One region of the Leuconostoc sp. DB-1 genome, then DNA from elsewhere that is predicted to be linked to it. Evidence: riboswitches for the same ligand, from Rfam matches in the RefSeq annotation. Region 1 holds a riboswitch; each other region holds the start of a gene.
The links. Region 1 has a riboswitch for thiamine pyrophosphate ahead of HFP47_RS03300 (solute carrier family 23 protein). Riboswitches for the same ligand answer to the same signal wherever they lie in the genome.

Region 1 (4,432 bases):
TGTAATCTCTTTTATTTCTTGTTCGGTTATTTTGGGATAACACAATACAAGATGATGTGTTTCATTTTCAACTACCTTTTCGGTTAAATCACCAAGGATAATGCTGTCTGGCGTGTAAAAAATATTAATTTTTGTCATTTCTTTATTAGACATTATTGACACCTTTATTGCAGTTGTAAAAGCTCATCAGCGGTGATGGAACAACCCTTAGCCACCGATCCTTTTGCTCTACCAATGACTGTGAATCCATGATTATTTTTGATAACAATGTCTTCAGTTAGAATTGATACGCAGGAATCCCAATTAGCTAAGTCGTAGTATGCCAATAGGCCACGTTGACCCTGTACAACAGGCTGTAACGTTTCAGTATCCAAGACCTGAGTTTTTACCCAAGCAGGTGCTATTTTATCAAAATAAACTGTTTTATTTTCTGAATGATCCATTAAATTTCTATCGTAACATTGAGAACTAATCTCTGTCATGCCGTACATATTTATAATTTGTTCGCGTGTCACCTTAAATGTGCTCTCCAAATCAGCATATAAGTCAGTCATACTCACTTCTTTTGACTTGCCCTTAAATCCACCAGTATCAAAAATAATGCTTTCTTTTGCCAGATTAAAGGATTGATGATGTTGCTGTAAGTATGCCAATAGATGAACATAAGAAAACGAAGCACCCAAAAGTAATATGGGCTCATGATTTTTTCTGCTTCTTGAAGAGCAACGATTAGTTCCGAATAGTTTAGTTGGTTATTTTCAAAAAAGATATGGCTATTTTCAGTACCAAATTCTCGTATAGCGGTTGATATATAGCGAGATAAAGAAGAGTTAGGGTTATCTGCCATACCCGGAAACAAAGAAAGTATTCTAATTTTATCCGTATTAGGCAAAACGTTTTTCTTGAATCCTGCCCGCATAGATTCTTCCCAAATATTTAAATTCGAGATATAATGTTTGCTTCTATGATTAATATTTGTTGTGCCACTCGAATAAAAAACATCCGCAGCTTGATTAATATCTTCGGTTGACAGAATTAATTCTTTGTACGCTTGAATCGGAATTAGCGGAACCTCGCGCCAGTTTTTTACAGTCAAGAGGTTTTTATGTCGCAATTGGGCAAATTTTTTATACGGTAAATTGTTTTGAAATTGATAAGCAAAAATGCGCATAACTAGCTGATTGAAGTCCGATTCATATCGCTCTGTTTGATGATCCTTGTATTTATTAATGAAAGTTAAAATGTCGCTTTGAATTTTTTTAGATTTTTCAATCATGAGATCCTCTTATATTTTTTATCATTCGTGGTAAGTTAACCAAGGCAAACTGTAAGATGATGGCAGACAACGCACCGACTAATATGCTATTAGATAATAATTCACCTGTAACACCTGACCAGCCGGTTGCATAGTTAGGCAGAGCAATCGCTAGTATGATAGACAATCCAATAATCATGTTATTTTCATTGTTGTCAGGCGCTCTTTTCAAAATGTTGAATCCAGTCAGAATTAAAGTTGTTGCTGCGGGCAAAAATATGCCCCCAATCACTGGACTAGGCGTTATTGCCAAAAACGCACCAATTTTAGGAACAAAACCTAGTACGACAAACAAAATCCCTGCAATAATTACTGGTATTCTCGAAACATTACCAGTTAAGTTTAAAATCCCTACATTCTGCGCAAAAGCAGTTGTTGGAAAGCCTCCGAACAAGGATGAAAACATTGATCCCGCAGATTCGCCAATTAGACCATTTTGAATGCGCCTTGGTGAAATATTTTCTTTTAAAGTATCGCCAGCTGCCTGATAGACACCTAAAGCCTCTACCACTGCAACCACATAGGCAACAAAGAATGTCAAAAACATGACCCAATTAAACTTTAGCGATCCATAAGGCAATAAATGAGGCATGCCAAACCATGATTTTGTTGATAATACGCTGTAATCTACGACACCTAACGAAACTGCTAGAATATCACCAACAATTAGCGCGATTAAAAAGGAAAAACGTTTCCAAAATCCCTTACCAAATATCGACAATAGAATGACAATAGTTGCTGTAGTAATAGACAAAATAAGTGTTGTTGGTGAAGAGAAACCTTTATCACCTGGATAAACACCTAAGAATTCAGATAGTGTGAATCCAGATAAAGAAATACCAACCAAAAATATTAGTGTTCCGGTAATTGCCGGTGTCAATAATTTGATTAGTTTATTGATAAGTCCTGTAACAGACAATAAAAATACAATGAGTGCACTCAGTAAAATTGAACCACTCGCCGTTGCTAACTGACCAGCTTTACCAGCATTAATCATTAACGCGTCAAAAGCAGCTGACGGCCCTTGAACAATAGGCAGCTTCGCTAATTTTGTTGCCTGTGTAAGCGTGACTAATCCTGAAACAATAAAAATCGTGTTCACAAGATTAGTTGATAAGTTCAGTGAGAGCCCTGCGGCAGCGGCAACATAAATTGGATCTAACCACACGTTAGAAACAAACACGTGCTGTATTCCAGCTAGGCCATGATCCATGATTCGGTTATGTTTTGGTGTCATCATAATTAAATTCCTTTTCCAATAAAAAAGTGCCCTTAAATACATAAAAAAGGACACTTTTGACAACAGTACATGTCGTTATCAAATATTGGTCACTTTCCTACGCTAGTATTAACTAGATCAGGTTCAAAGGGACCGATATACATCATCTCAGTCTTTGCGACGCCCCTAGTGATTATTATTCATTTTTCAAAAAAATCCTCTCAATAAGTCATTTTATGCAATAAAAAAACATTTTTCTCACCTAGAGAAAAATGCTACGTTAAAAAATGTAGCACTTTCCTACGCTGATGTTAATCAGTTCAGGTTCGAAGGGTTCTTCTCAGCCATTTTGGCGCCCCTAGCACAAGCATTATTGTATCATAAATTTTCTATTAAATGTAAGTAATTCATTCTATTTTTCACATAAGTTTGTCATTAAGTGATATCCTTACTGATGAAATTTACCTTTCACAAATCAGCCAGTCGAGAATATAAAAAATACCAGTCTGTTACTAAACACAGACCAGTATTTTGATGCCTCGTCATTAAGGCTGTACTTGTGTTTTCCCCTGCTCATCATTGTACAACTTAGTATCATATATTTTGATAAATGGTAAGTAAATAATGAAAGCTATTACAACACAGATTATTGCTAAGACTGCTGCTTTCCAATCAACGGTACTAATAAATGCACCGATTCCGGCTGGGGATGGCCATGGTGCTTGAATAACAATTGGCCGAATGATATGGAAGTTAATGGCTGCATAAGCAACGGAAGCTGTTGCCATTGGTGCCAAGAAAAATGGAATAGCTAGATAAGGATTATAAACAATTGGTAATCCAAATATTAACGGCTTGTTAATATTAAAAAGTGATGGTACGATTGAAGCTCGGCCTAAAACTTTTAGCTGTTCGGAACGTGCTAGTAAAGTAATAAATATGCATAATCCAAGTGTCGCACCAGAGCCACCTAAGATAGCAAAGGCATTATTAAATTCTCCAGCAAACGGTATGTTAGCCCCATTTGAATTTGCTACCATATTTGCTAAGAAGATAGGCGTAATAAATGCGGAAATAATGTTAGCGCCATGAATACCAACAATCCACAAGGCATGAATCAAGAACTCAATCACCATAATTCCTAGCCAGGTGCTAGTCATGCTTGTAACGAAGCTAAATGGTATTGCAATCATTTTGAAAATGTCAGTACCGAGTAACACTAAGGAACCATTAATACCCAGTACAACAAAAGCAATAACGAAAGTTGGAATCAATGCCGTAAATGATCTTGATACACCTTCCGGTACAGCATCCGGCATTTTAATCGTCCAGTTATGTTTCACACAGAATGAATACAACCAAACTGCTAAAATAGCCATAATAATCGCTGTGAAAATACCACTTGTTCCAACACGGTCGATTGTGCTAGTCATTCTAAATCCGTTGATAACTGTCTCGTCCTTGGATATAGTATTTAGCAGAACAATTTTTCCGCCTTTTAAAACCAATTCTGGCAAGCACATAAAGAATGCAAATAGTGATAAGAAGGCACCATTTAATGGCGCTACTTTTAGTTTATCTTCTGTTTGAATAATACGAGTTAATTCAAAACCAATTGCTAAACTAAAATACATGGCTAAGATACCCATGGTTGCTGTGTTGGCAATCATGTACAAATCGCTAAACTTAAAGAATGTTGCGTCGAAAAAATCATTTAAGAACGGAAATACTGTCGGCAATATATTCAAAACTAATATCATAGATCCAACAATTGTAAAAGGAATTGAAGCCATACCAGCAGCCATGATAGCTCTCACAATTCTATATTGGGAAACTTTGGTCATTGGTTTCAAAAGCACTTTTTGTAGGAAGTTAAACATAGGTCCATTTTCCATAAC
Region 2 (4,432 bases), 580 kb from region 1:
TTGATACAATCAATAACCGAGCAAAAGTTTTCAAATGGCTTTTAGTCACTATTAAAATCAAAATACTAACAACAATTAAAAACAGATTGAGATAAACTGATTTTGTGAACGCAATTTCTATCGAAATAAGCAATACTAATAGTAATTTTTGTGTTTCATTCATGAATTAACTACACTTTCATATTTCAAACCATTTTGATCAAAGCGAACATGATAATCAATATATTGAATAATGCCGTGTGTTTGGTGTGAAATCATGATAATACTTTGTTCAAGGTCATTTGACGACTGTTTAATGATTTGCATGACATGTTGAATAGAATTCGTATCCAATCCAGATAATGGCTCATCTAACAGCAAGGTGTCGGGTGCAATAATTAACATAATCAGTATTTGTAGCTTTTTTTGTTGGCCACCTGATAATTCGTAAACACTATGCTTTTCAAGACCTATTAAATTTAACTTTTGCATGCACTGGTCAACCTTCTCAGTTGTCCAATAATCAGCGTGATGGCTATGGGCTCTAGCCTGCTCAACTTCTTCAGAAACGGTAATGTTTAAAAATTGGTCAGCTGCATTTTGAAATACTAAACCAACTTTCCTAGCATATATTTTTTTACGAAGTTTATCGAGTAGCTTCCTTTGATACAACAACGAGCCCTCATAATCGTGTAATCTTGCAAAAGTAAGCAGTAAGCTTGATTTTCCAATACCATTGGGTCCAGTAATTAAGGTGATTTTATCTTTTGCCCACTCAAAACTGCTATTCTTCAATATGGATTGTTTACCGTTGTTTACCGTCACATGTGCCATGCTAAACACAGACTCATTAAATTCATCATTAGTAACAATACTATCATTTACATCTTGTTTAAAAAAAGGAGACCAAGCTGTAGAATCAATACATGCTATATGTCGATTTTCAATACGATATAAATCTGTTATCAGATTTTCGTATCCACTTGTGTCATGATCTGAAACTAAAATACCATGTCCTTGATCAACTAATTTTTTTAACAATACTTGTAACTCATGTCGATGCTCTGGATCAACGGCCGCAAAAGGTTCATCCAATAAAATAATTTCTGCACCCATCGCTAATGTTTCAGCTAAAGCAACCTTTTGCAATTCTCCACCTGACAAGTATGAAAGTTCTCGGTGTCGCAGTGATTCAATTCCTACCTCTGATAAAGCAGAATTAATTCTCTTATCAATTTCCTCGGTAGTTAAAGATAAATTTTCTAATGAAAAAATTAATTCATCTTCTACGCGATCCATGGCAAATTGTTGATCTGGATGCTGAAATAGCATGGCAACTTTTTTAGCGCGATGGTTCGCTTTGATTTGAGCAATTGATTGATGGTTCAAAGACACTTCCTGTGACAATTCGCCGCCATATTTAGGATATAACCCAGCTAAGGCAGTCATCAAAGTTGATTTGCCACATCCAGATGAACCAACTAATAATATAAATTGTTCTGGTCTAATCTCCAGTGAAATATCTTCTAAGATAATTTCATCGTCAAATTTAATATCCAAATGATTGGCCTTTAATTCCGTCATACTTTTATTGACCTTATCGGTTTGTTTTTAATAATTTAGACTTCTCTAGCAAGTTGACAATCCAGTAAACTAATAGACCGGCAAAAAATGCAATTGAAATCCAGCGAACAATAAACAACCCAACTAGCATACCAAAATCAAATTGTAGATATCCATCGTGGAACAATGACCAGATGAATGTCACGCATGTTCCAGTAAATGTTGACAAAATCAAACCCATTTTCCAGCTTTTATATCCTGTCAAAGTAAAACCAAGCTCTGATCCGATACCTTGAATAAATCCAGAAATTAGTGTTGCAACACCCCAATAGCCGCCCAACAAGGCTTCTCCAGTGGCGCCAAGCAATTCACCTATTAATCCCGCACCAACACGTTTCAATAAATAACTAGCCAATGGGGCTGCCATCATCCATGGCCCAATAGTGATTGCAATGGTGTATTGGTGTAACCCAAGCGGAACTAAGACTGCATCAAGTGCTGTGTACACTGGATCCATAATAAAATAAATCACACCAAAGGCAATACCAATCAACGCCATTAAAATGACTTCTCGCAAAGACCATTTCCCTTTTGATCCCGCTGTTACTGTTTCTACTTGTTCCATAAACATCTCTCCTCTTGTTTCGAGGTTGTATGTTTCGATAAAATACCTTTTATAGTATAAGTGTCCATACAAAAAGCCACCAACCACAAAAGAATTTAGTGATTGATGGCATCAAAAAGACATCTTAATCTAACTTATTCTTCCTTCGCAGGTATTAACCTGACAGGTTCAATGGGTATTATCTCAACCTTACGGTACCCCAGATAAAATATTAACTTCGTGAATTAGTATAACCTATTCTAATTTTAAATGCAAAGAAATTTTCTAGCCCATTAGCTACACCATAAAACCATTTGCAATTTTAATTTTTCAATGCTATGCTAATCTCATTAAAAAATATATATGCTGTCCACTAGGGGTGCCTTCTTGGCTGAGATGATATTATTTATCAATCCCTTCGAACCTGATCTAGTCAATGCTAGCGTAGGAAAGTGGTATTCTTTTTACAAAAGATACTCTTTTTTGCCTAGTCAAGAGAGAGTTTTTTTGTTGGATATGTAAAGATTTTAGGAGAAATTATGTTTTCAGAAGAATTGCGCACCCAAGCTGCACCAATTATGACAGCCATTCATGATCACGCATTTGTTCGTGGCATTGCGGACGCTTACGTTCCCCGAGAAGCTTTGATTTTTTACGTTGAACAAGATTTCCAATATCTTAGTGAATTTATCAAAATTTATGCCAATGCCATTACAAAATTAACTGATCGTAATGAAATGAAATTTTTTGCTGATTCAATTGATTTCATTTTAAATAGCGAAATTCATCCCCATCATGTTTTTTGTGACGTTGCCGGCGTTGAATATGAAACATTGCAACACGCCACGCCAACACCTAAAGCATATCTATACGAATCACATATGTATCGTGCGGCTGACACCGGCTCCTTATTAAATATTCTAGCTGCTTTTCAGGCGTGCCCTTGGACCTATAATGAAATTGCAAAAAAACAAGTTCAGGAGAAAGCAAACACAAATGATAACCCATTCAAAAGCTGGATTGATTTTTATGATAATACAGATGATGATTCGGAAGTTTCACTATCTGACAAAATCTTTGAATGGATAGATCGCTTGGCAGAAAATGCAACAACTCAACAACGCCAACAGGCCACACATTTTTTTCTTAAAAGTTGTGAATTAGAATGGCAGTTCTGGGAACAAGCCTACCACCAAGAAGACTGGCGCTTCAAAGATGTATTAAATCAGGCAAACACTTTGTAAGGCTATTGATGTAAAGAAGTGAAATTTAATAACACAAAAATGTTGCGTCGTTATTTAATGACGCAACATTTTTGTGTATCCGTGAATTTATTTGTTTGTAGCTTTCAAAAAAGCTAATTTTAATTCAGCATTGTCTTCTGGTGTACCTAACGCAATACGAATCCACTCAGGATTAAGTCGATCGTTGACTTGGAAACCTTGTTCTAATAATTTTTGACCAACTTTTTTCGTTTCGCCAACCTTTATCCAAATAAAATTAGCCTGTGATTCATAAAACTTAAACTTATTTTTAGTCAAAAAATCTTGGAACTTTTGGCGCTCTACTTGAAAACGTTGGACATTTTTCTGCAAGTACTCTTGATCTAATACAGCAGCCGTGCCACCAGCAATCTGATAGGTTGATAAATTATAGGGTAAACGAACTGCTTGCATCGCACTATAAAGGGTATCTTGCATGATGCCATATCCAACACGTAAATTAGCTAGACCGTATGCCTTTGATAAGGTACGTAGCACAACCAAGTTTGTGTACTCAGCTACCAAAGGTGCCACGGTAGCATCAGGTTCATCTACAAAATCATAGTAGGCTTCGTCCACTACTAACGTAATATTTGCTGGCAGCTTGTCCAAAAAGCGCTTAATGGAGCTGGTTGTTTCGAATACCCCTGTTGGATTGTTGGGGTTAGCTATCCATACCATAGCAGTTTTATCATCAATAGCATCTAAAATCGCATCAAAATCAACATGCCCGTTATCAACATTAACGGGTATTTTTTTTGTTGTAGACTGTTCGATTTGTGCATGCATCGCATATTCACCAAATGTCGGATTGGGAATAATAATATTTGATCCTGGTTCCAACACAACACGAGTCAACAGCTCAATCAATTCATCTGCGCCAGCACCAAACACCAAATGTTGTGGGTCAACATGATTTAACTCAGCTACCGCTTCACGTAGTTCTGTCGCTTGCCCATCTGGATAATAACCTAAAATATCATCGGAAACAGCACGTACAGCTTGAGCAACTTTGGGTGATGGA
Region 3 (4,432 bases), 200 kb from region 1:
CAAGAATTTTTAATTAAAGGAGATGCACGAAGTAATTCTATAGGTGCAGCCAGTATTATTGCAAAGGTCACACGTGATCGCCTAATGGCTTCTTATGGTTTAAAATATCCTGGTTATGGTTTCGAAAAAAACGCTGGATACGGTACAAAAGAACATCTTGAGGGTATAAAAAAAATCGGCATTACACCGATTCATCGTAAAACATTTGCACCCATTAAAGATATATTATGATGCACTGTAATATGACTAAGAGACTGATTGCCATCATCCAGTCTCTTTTTTTGATTACAATTGTGTTAAAGTGTGTCCGCTCAGCATTTTCGGTAAATCCATGTGAGGCCATAGCTTCTGCTAAGCGAGTTGACCACCGGAGTGAGACCAAAATAGCTTTGAAAAATAATTGTGGTGAGTAAAATGTTAAAGATTCACCACGCATTAAAGCTGCCGTTCGGATAGTCTGGACTTCTTGTTTAACACGGGGCGCAAAGGATAATGCACCGCGAAGACCGTAGACAAAAGTGGTTGGCACACGAAATTTTTGTTCGAGTGTGTCTAGAAGCAAGATCATGTCAGTTGTAAACGAAAAAGCTGCTCCTAGGAATATGTAGGCAACAATTCGAGTCATCATGATAATTGCCATTTCATGGGAACCAAAAGTTGTAAATGATGTCCATGCACCTAAGACAGGCAAGATAGGCATGGCAATTAATAGCAAATAACGTTTCCAAGACAGTTTTGAAAAAACAAGATAAATACCAGCAATAATCGCTACAACAACATTGACTTGATAATTAAGGACAAAAGTTAGTTCGATGCTAACGATAAGTATAAGTAGAAATTTAACACTTGGATTCATAAAAAATGCTCCATATATTGTAAAGTTCGATTAGATAGATGCAAATGATAATCAATGATTGGGCGTAGCTGATCTAGTTGGTGGCTAATAATAATAAAACGTTGCCGTCCATTATCTGCGATTTCTCGTAAAATTTCGCCTACAACCCGAACGGAATCTGTGTCCAGACCAGCAATAGGTTCGTCTAACAATAATATTGGTGTGCCAACAATTAACATCACCAAGAGTTGAACTTTTTTCTTTTGCCCGCCAGAGAGCTGATAAACGACATGATCTTGTAGCCCATCCAAATTTAAGCGCTCTAAGTAACGAGTAATTACGTTTTCGGACCATTTTTCTGGTTGTTGCGCATGTTGCATGCTCAACGCGATTTCCTCACGAATCGTCATTCGTAAAAACTGCCGTTCTGCATTTTGAAAGATCAATGCTACTTGTTTTGCATATTTAGCAGCATTAAATTTTTTGATATTTTGATCTATATACAAAATGTCACCCTGGTAGGATTTTAGTCGAGTTAGCGCATTGAAAAGGGACGACTTGCCTGTGCCATTTGCTCCAGTAAAGAGCGTAATTCCACCGGGAGACAAAGGTAAATCAGAAATACTAATTAATTGACGTTGCCCCACTAAAAGTTCAAAATTTTTTAATTGCAAAACACCTTCTTTAGGTAATTGCAGGTGGACATTTTGTTCCGGTAAAATACGATTCTGAAAGTTACTAACAGTTGCTACTTTTTTGTGGTGTATTTCCCACACATGATCAACAAGTGGCTCGTACCCATGTAAATCATGATCAGTGATTAATATAGTGGTTTGTCCCTGTATTTGTAAATCTTTCAATTTAGCTAATAGGTCTTGGCGAGATTGGCTATCAATATTTGCAAAAGGTTCGTCTAATAATAAGAAATCACTTTGCATTGCAACAATGATAGCCAATGCAACTTTTTGTTTTTCACCACCTGATAAGGTGTCAATGTCTTGATGAGTTAAGTCTGAAATACCAACAAATTCTAGAGCGTGCGTTGCACGTTGCTTGATATCAGAAGGATCAACTTGCAAGTTTTCTAAAGTGAAAATCAATTCATCCAGTGGCGTTTTCATAACAAATTGTGTGTCTGGATCTTGAAATAAAAAACCGACGACTTTGGCTTTCTCGTTAGCCGGTAATGTGGTAACTGCTTGATCATTAACAAGTACTTCACCTTTTAGTTGCGGATATAATCCTGCAAATATTCGGAGAAGGGTTGATTTTCCAGAGCCAGAGGGACCAATTAGCAGGTTAAAACTATTGTGAGATATTGACATGGTGGTATCATCAAGTATTTTTGTATTGCCATATGACAAACTGATATGTTTTAAATGAGTAACCATAATAATTCCCTATGTACGCGGAAATTCCGCTTATTTATATTTATCTGTTTTCTTTGCAATGGTTAAAACATCAGAATCTGTAGCCATGTTTATTTTGCTGTATACCATGACAGGGATGTCACTAATTTCTGCTGCAACCTTGGGCAAATTTTTTAAAATATCCATTAGTTGATCGTAATCACCTTCGAGAGTTGATTCGAAAGCACCTACCTGATAGTTGACACCACTCTTGTCAATATAAGCAATCACATGATCAACTATGCGAATGACTTCTTCTGTGTCAGCTGTCATCGGCAATACTTGGACCGCAATACTTGATATCATGAGACCACCTCGTTTTTATTGACCTCTAGAATACCTGATTTAGCAACTAATTTTTGTGTGAAGTAAACGATAACTCCTGCAAAAATAGCTGCTGAAATGAGGCGAGTAATAAATAATCCAATCAACAAACCAAATGAGTAGTCAGCATAACCATTACGGAACAGGTCCCAAATAAACGTCACAATGGTAACTGTGATGACAGACATTGACAAACTCGTTTTGTCCCAACGACGGTAGCCAAATACAGCAAATCCAAGTTCGGTACCAAACCCTTGGATTAATGCAGAAACAACGTTCATGACACCCCATTGAGAGCCAAACACCATTTCAATTGTGCCGCCAAGTGTTTCACCTATAATTGATGCGCCAGGACGACGTAAGATGAACCCAGCCATCGGACCAGCCATTAGCCAAGGACCCAATGTTGCATCATTAGCATATGCGCTTAATCCAAATGGTGTTAAAAAGGCAGCGATGACATTATAACCAAATGCCCAAGCCCAAAATATAAATCCAAAAAAAACACCGATTAGTGCGATGAAGATAACATCGCGAAGTGACCATTTGTTTGCAGACATTTGCAAAACCTCCTAAAATTTCCGATATTAACCAATAGGTGCATGAGCTATACAACTGTTTACATGACTTATTGGTTAATAATTGATGTAACCGAAATCACCGCAAAATCGGGTGTAATTAGAAAAAGCCAGACTTCACAAGGAAGACTGGCTTGAAAAATTGTGGTCATGATCTCAATGCAGAAACGTTACTTAACAAACTTGTGTTATTTCATCATCATATATTATAGTGATAACGTTACAAAACATAGTACCGTCAAGATATGTCAGTTCATTAATACATTTTCAAGTAAATCTCCCTACGCTAGTATTAACTAGATCAGGTGTGATGGGTTTTATCTCAGCGCGACGGCACCCCAGATTTTGGTGTTTTCAGTTATTTGTGAAAAGCTCACGCCTAGAGTGTAACACAAGACAAATTATCGTGCAAACTATTCGTATGCAATAGAATTTAATCCCAAAATTATGTTATATTTTCTAACATTCTAATGTTTTTAATTATGAAATTTGAGTATGATGTAACTTGTGGTCTTTATTAATTAAAAGTACATGATATCAGCGAGATATTGACTTATTTGTTATACTAAAATGAGTAAAAAAAACAACTTTAAGGATAGAAAATGGACAGTATTCATCTTTCACCACGGCTTGCAGCTGTGGCTTCATTTGTACCCAAAGGCGCAAGGTTAGCCGATATTGGCTCTGATCACGCCTATTTACCTGCTAATCTATTAATCAATAACAAAATATCGTTTGCGATTGCTGGTGAGGTTGCTAAAGGACCTTACGAAAATGCGCAGCACGAAATTGTTCGAAGAGCGTTAACCACACAACTTGAGGCGAGATTGGCGAATGGATTAGCGGCAATTAAAGATGAGGATCATATTGACACGGTCACAATCGCTGGTATGGGTGGTGTCTTAATTACAGATATATTAGAAGCGGGATTTTCAAGAGCAAAACGTTTTGAAACGCTTATACTACAACCTAATACTGATGAGCACATTGTGCGAACATGGCTAAACAACCATCAGTATAAAATTAACGACGAGGTTATTGAACAAGAGGATAACCACTTTTATGAAATTATGATTGCAACAAAGGGCACCCAAAGTTTATCAAGCCTCGATAAAAAATTTGGTCCTGTCTTGCGAAAGAGAAAAACGTCAGTTTTTGTTGCTAAATGGCAGAAAGAATTGGATCGTATCGACACAATTTTTGAAAATCTTGAATTTGCTGGAAAAGCTGATTCACCCATTTATCAAGATTGGAAAAAAAAATATCAGCAAATTCAGGAGGTTATC

Region 2: linked by a shared signal. The riboswitch ahead of tenA (thiaminase II) and the one ahead of HFP47_RS03300 (solute carrier family 23 protein) in region 1 are both predicted to bind thiamine pyrophosphate.
Region 3: linked by a shared signal. The riboswitch ahead of HFP47_RS02465 (ECF transporter S component) and the one ahead of HFP47_RS03300 (solute carrier family 23 protein) in region 1 are both predicted to bind thiamine pyrophosphate.

What each region holds. Positions count from the first base shown of each region.
Region 1 covers NZ_JABFNJ010000001.1:713,157-717,588, reverse strand. Annotated here, with positions in the region: gene HFP47_RS03310 (acyl-CoA reductase) at 1-153, opposite strand, end outside; gene HFP47_RS10600 (hypothetical protein) at 165-683, opposite strand; gene HFP47_RS03300 (solute carrier family 23 protein) at 1,269-2,555, opposite strand; TPP riboswitch at 2,633-2,732, opposite strand; TPP riboswitch at 2,815-2,904, opposite strand; gene celB (PTS cellobiose transporter subunit IIC) at 3,080-4,414, opposite strand; gene HFP47_RS03290 (sugar transporter) at 4,432-4,432, opposite strand, start outside.
Region 2 covers NZ_JABFNJ010000001.1:1,298,010-1,302,441, forward strand. Annotated here, with positions in the region: gene HFP47_RS06285 (energy-coupling factor transporter transmembrane protein EcfT) at 1-163, opposite strand, end outside; gene HFP47_RS06290 (ATP-binding cassette domain-containing protein) at 160-1,563, opposite strand; gene HFP47_RS06295 (ECF transporter S component) at 1,577-2,167, opposite strand; TPP riboswitch at 2,291-2,379, opposite strand; TPP riboswitch at 2,512-2,614, shown strand; gene tenA (thiaminase II) at 2,686-3,390, shown strand; gene hisC (histidinol-phosphate transaminase) at 3,478-4,432, opposite strand, start outside.
Region 3 covers NZ_JABFNJ010000001.1:514,852-519,283, forward strand. Annotated here, with positions in the region: gene HFP47_RS02445 (ribonuclease HII) at 1-231, shown strand, start outside; gene HFP47_RS02450 (energy-coupling factor transporter transmembrane protein EcfT) at 215-856, opposite strand; gene HFP47_RS02455 (ATP-binding cassette domain-containing protein) at 853-2,226, opposite strand; gene HFP47_RS02460 (thiamine-binding protein) at 2,257-2,550, opposite strand; gene HFP47_RS02465 (ECF transporter S component) at 2,547-3,128, opposite strand; TPP riboswitch at 3,408-3,497, opposite strand; gene HFP47_RS02470 (class I SAM-dependent methyltransferase) at 3,749-4,432, shown strand, end outside.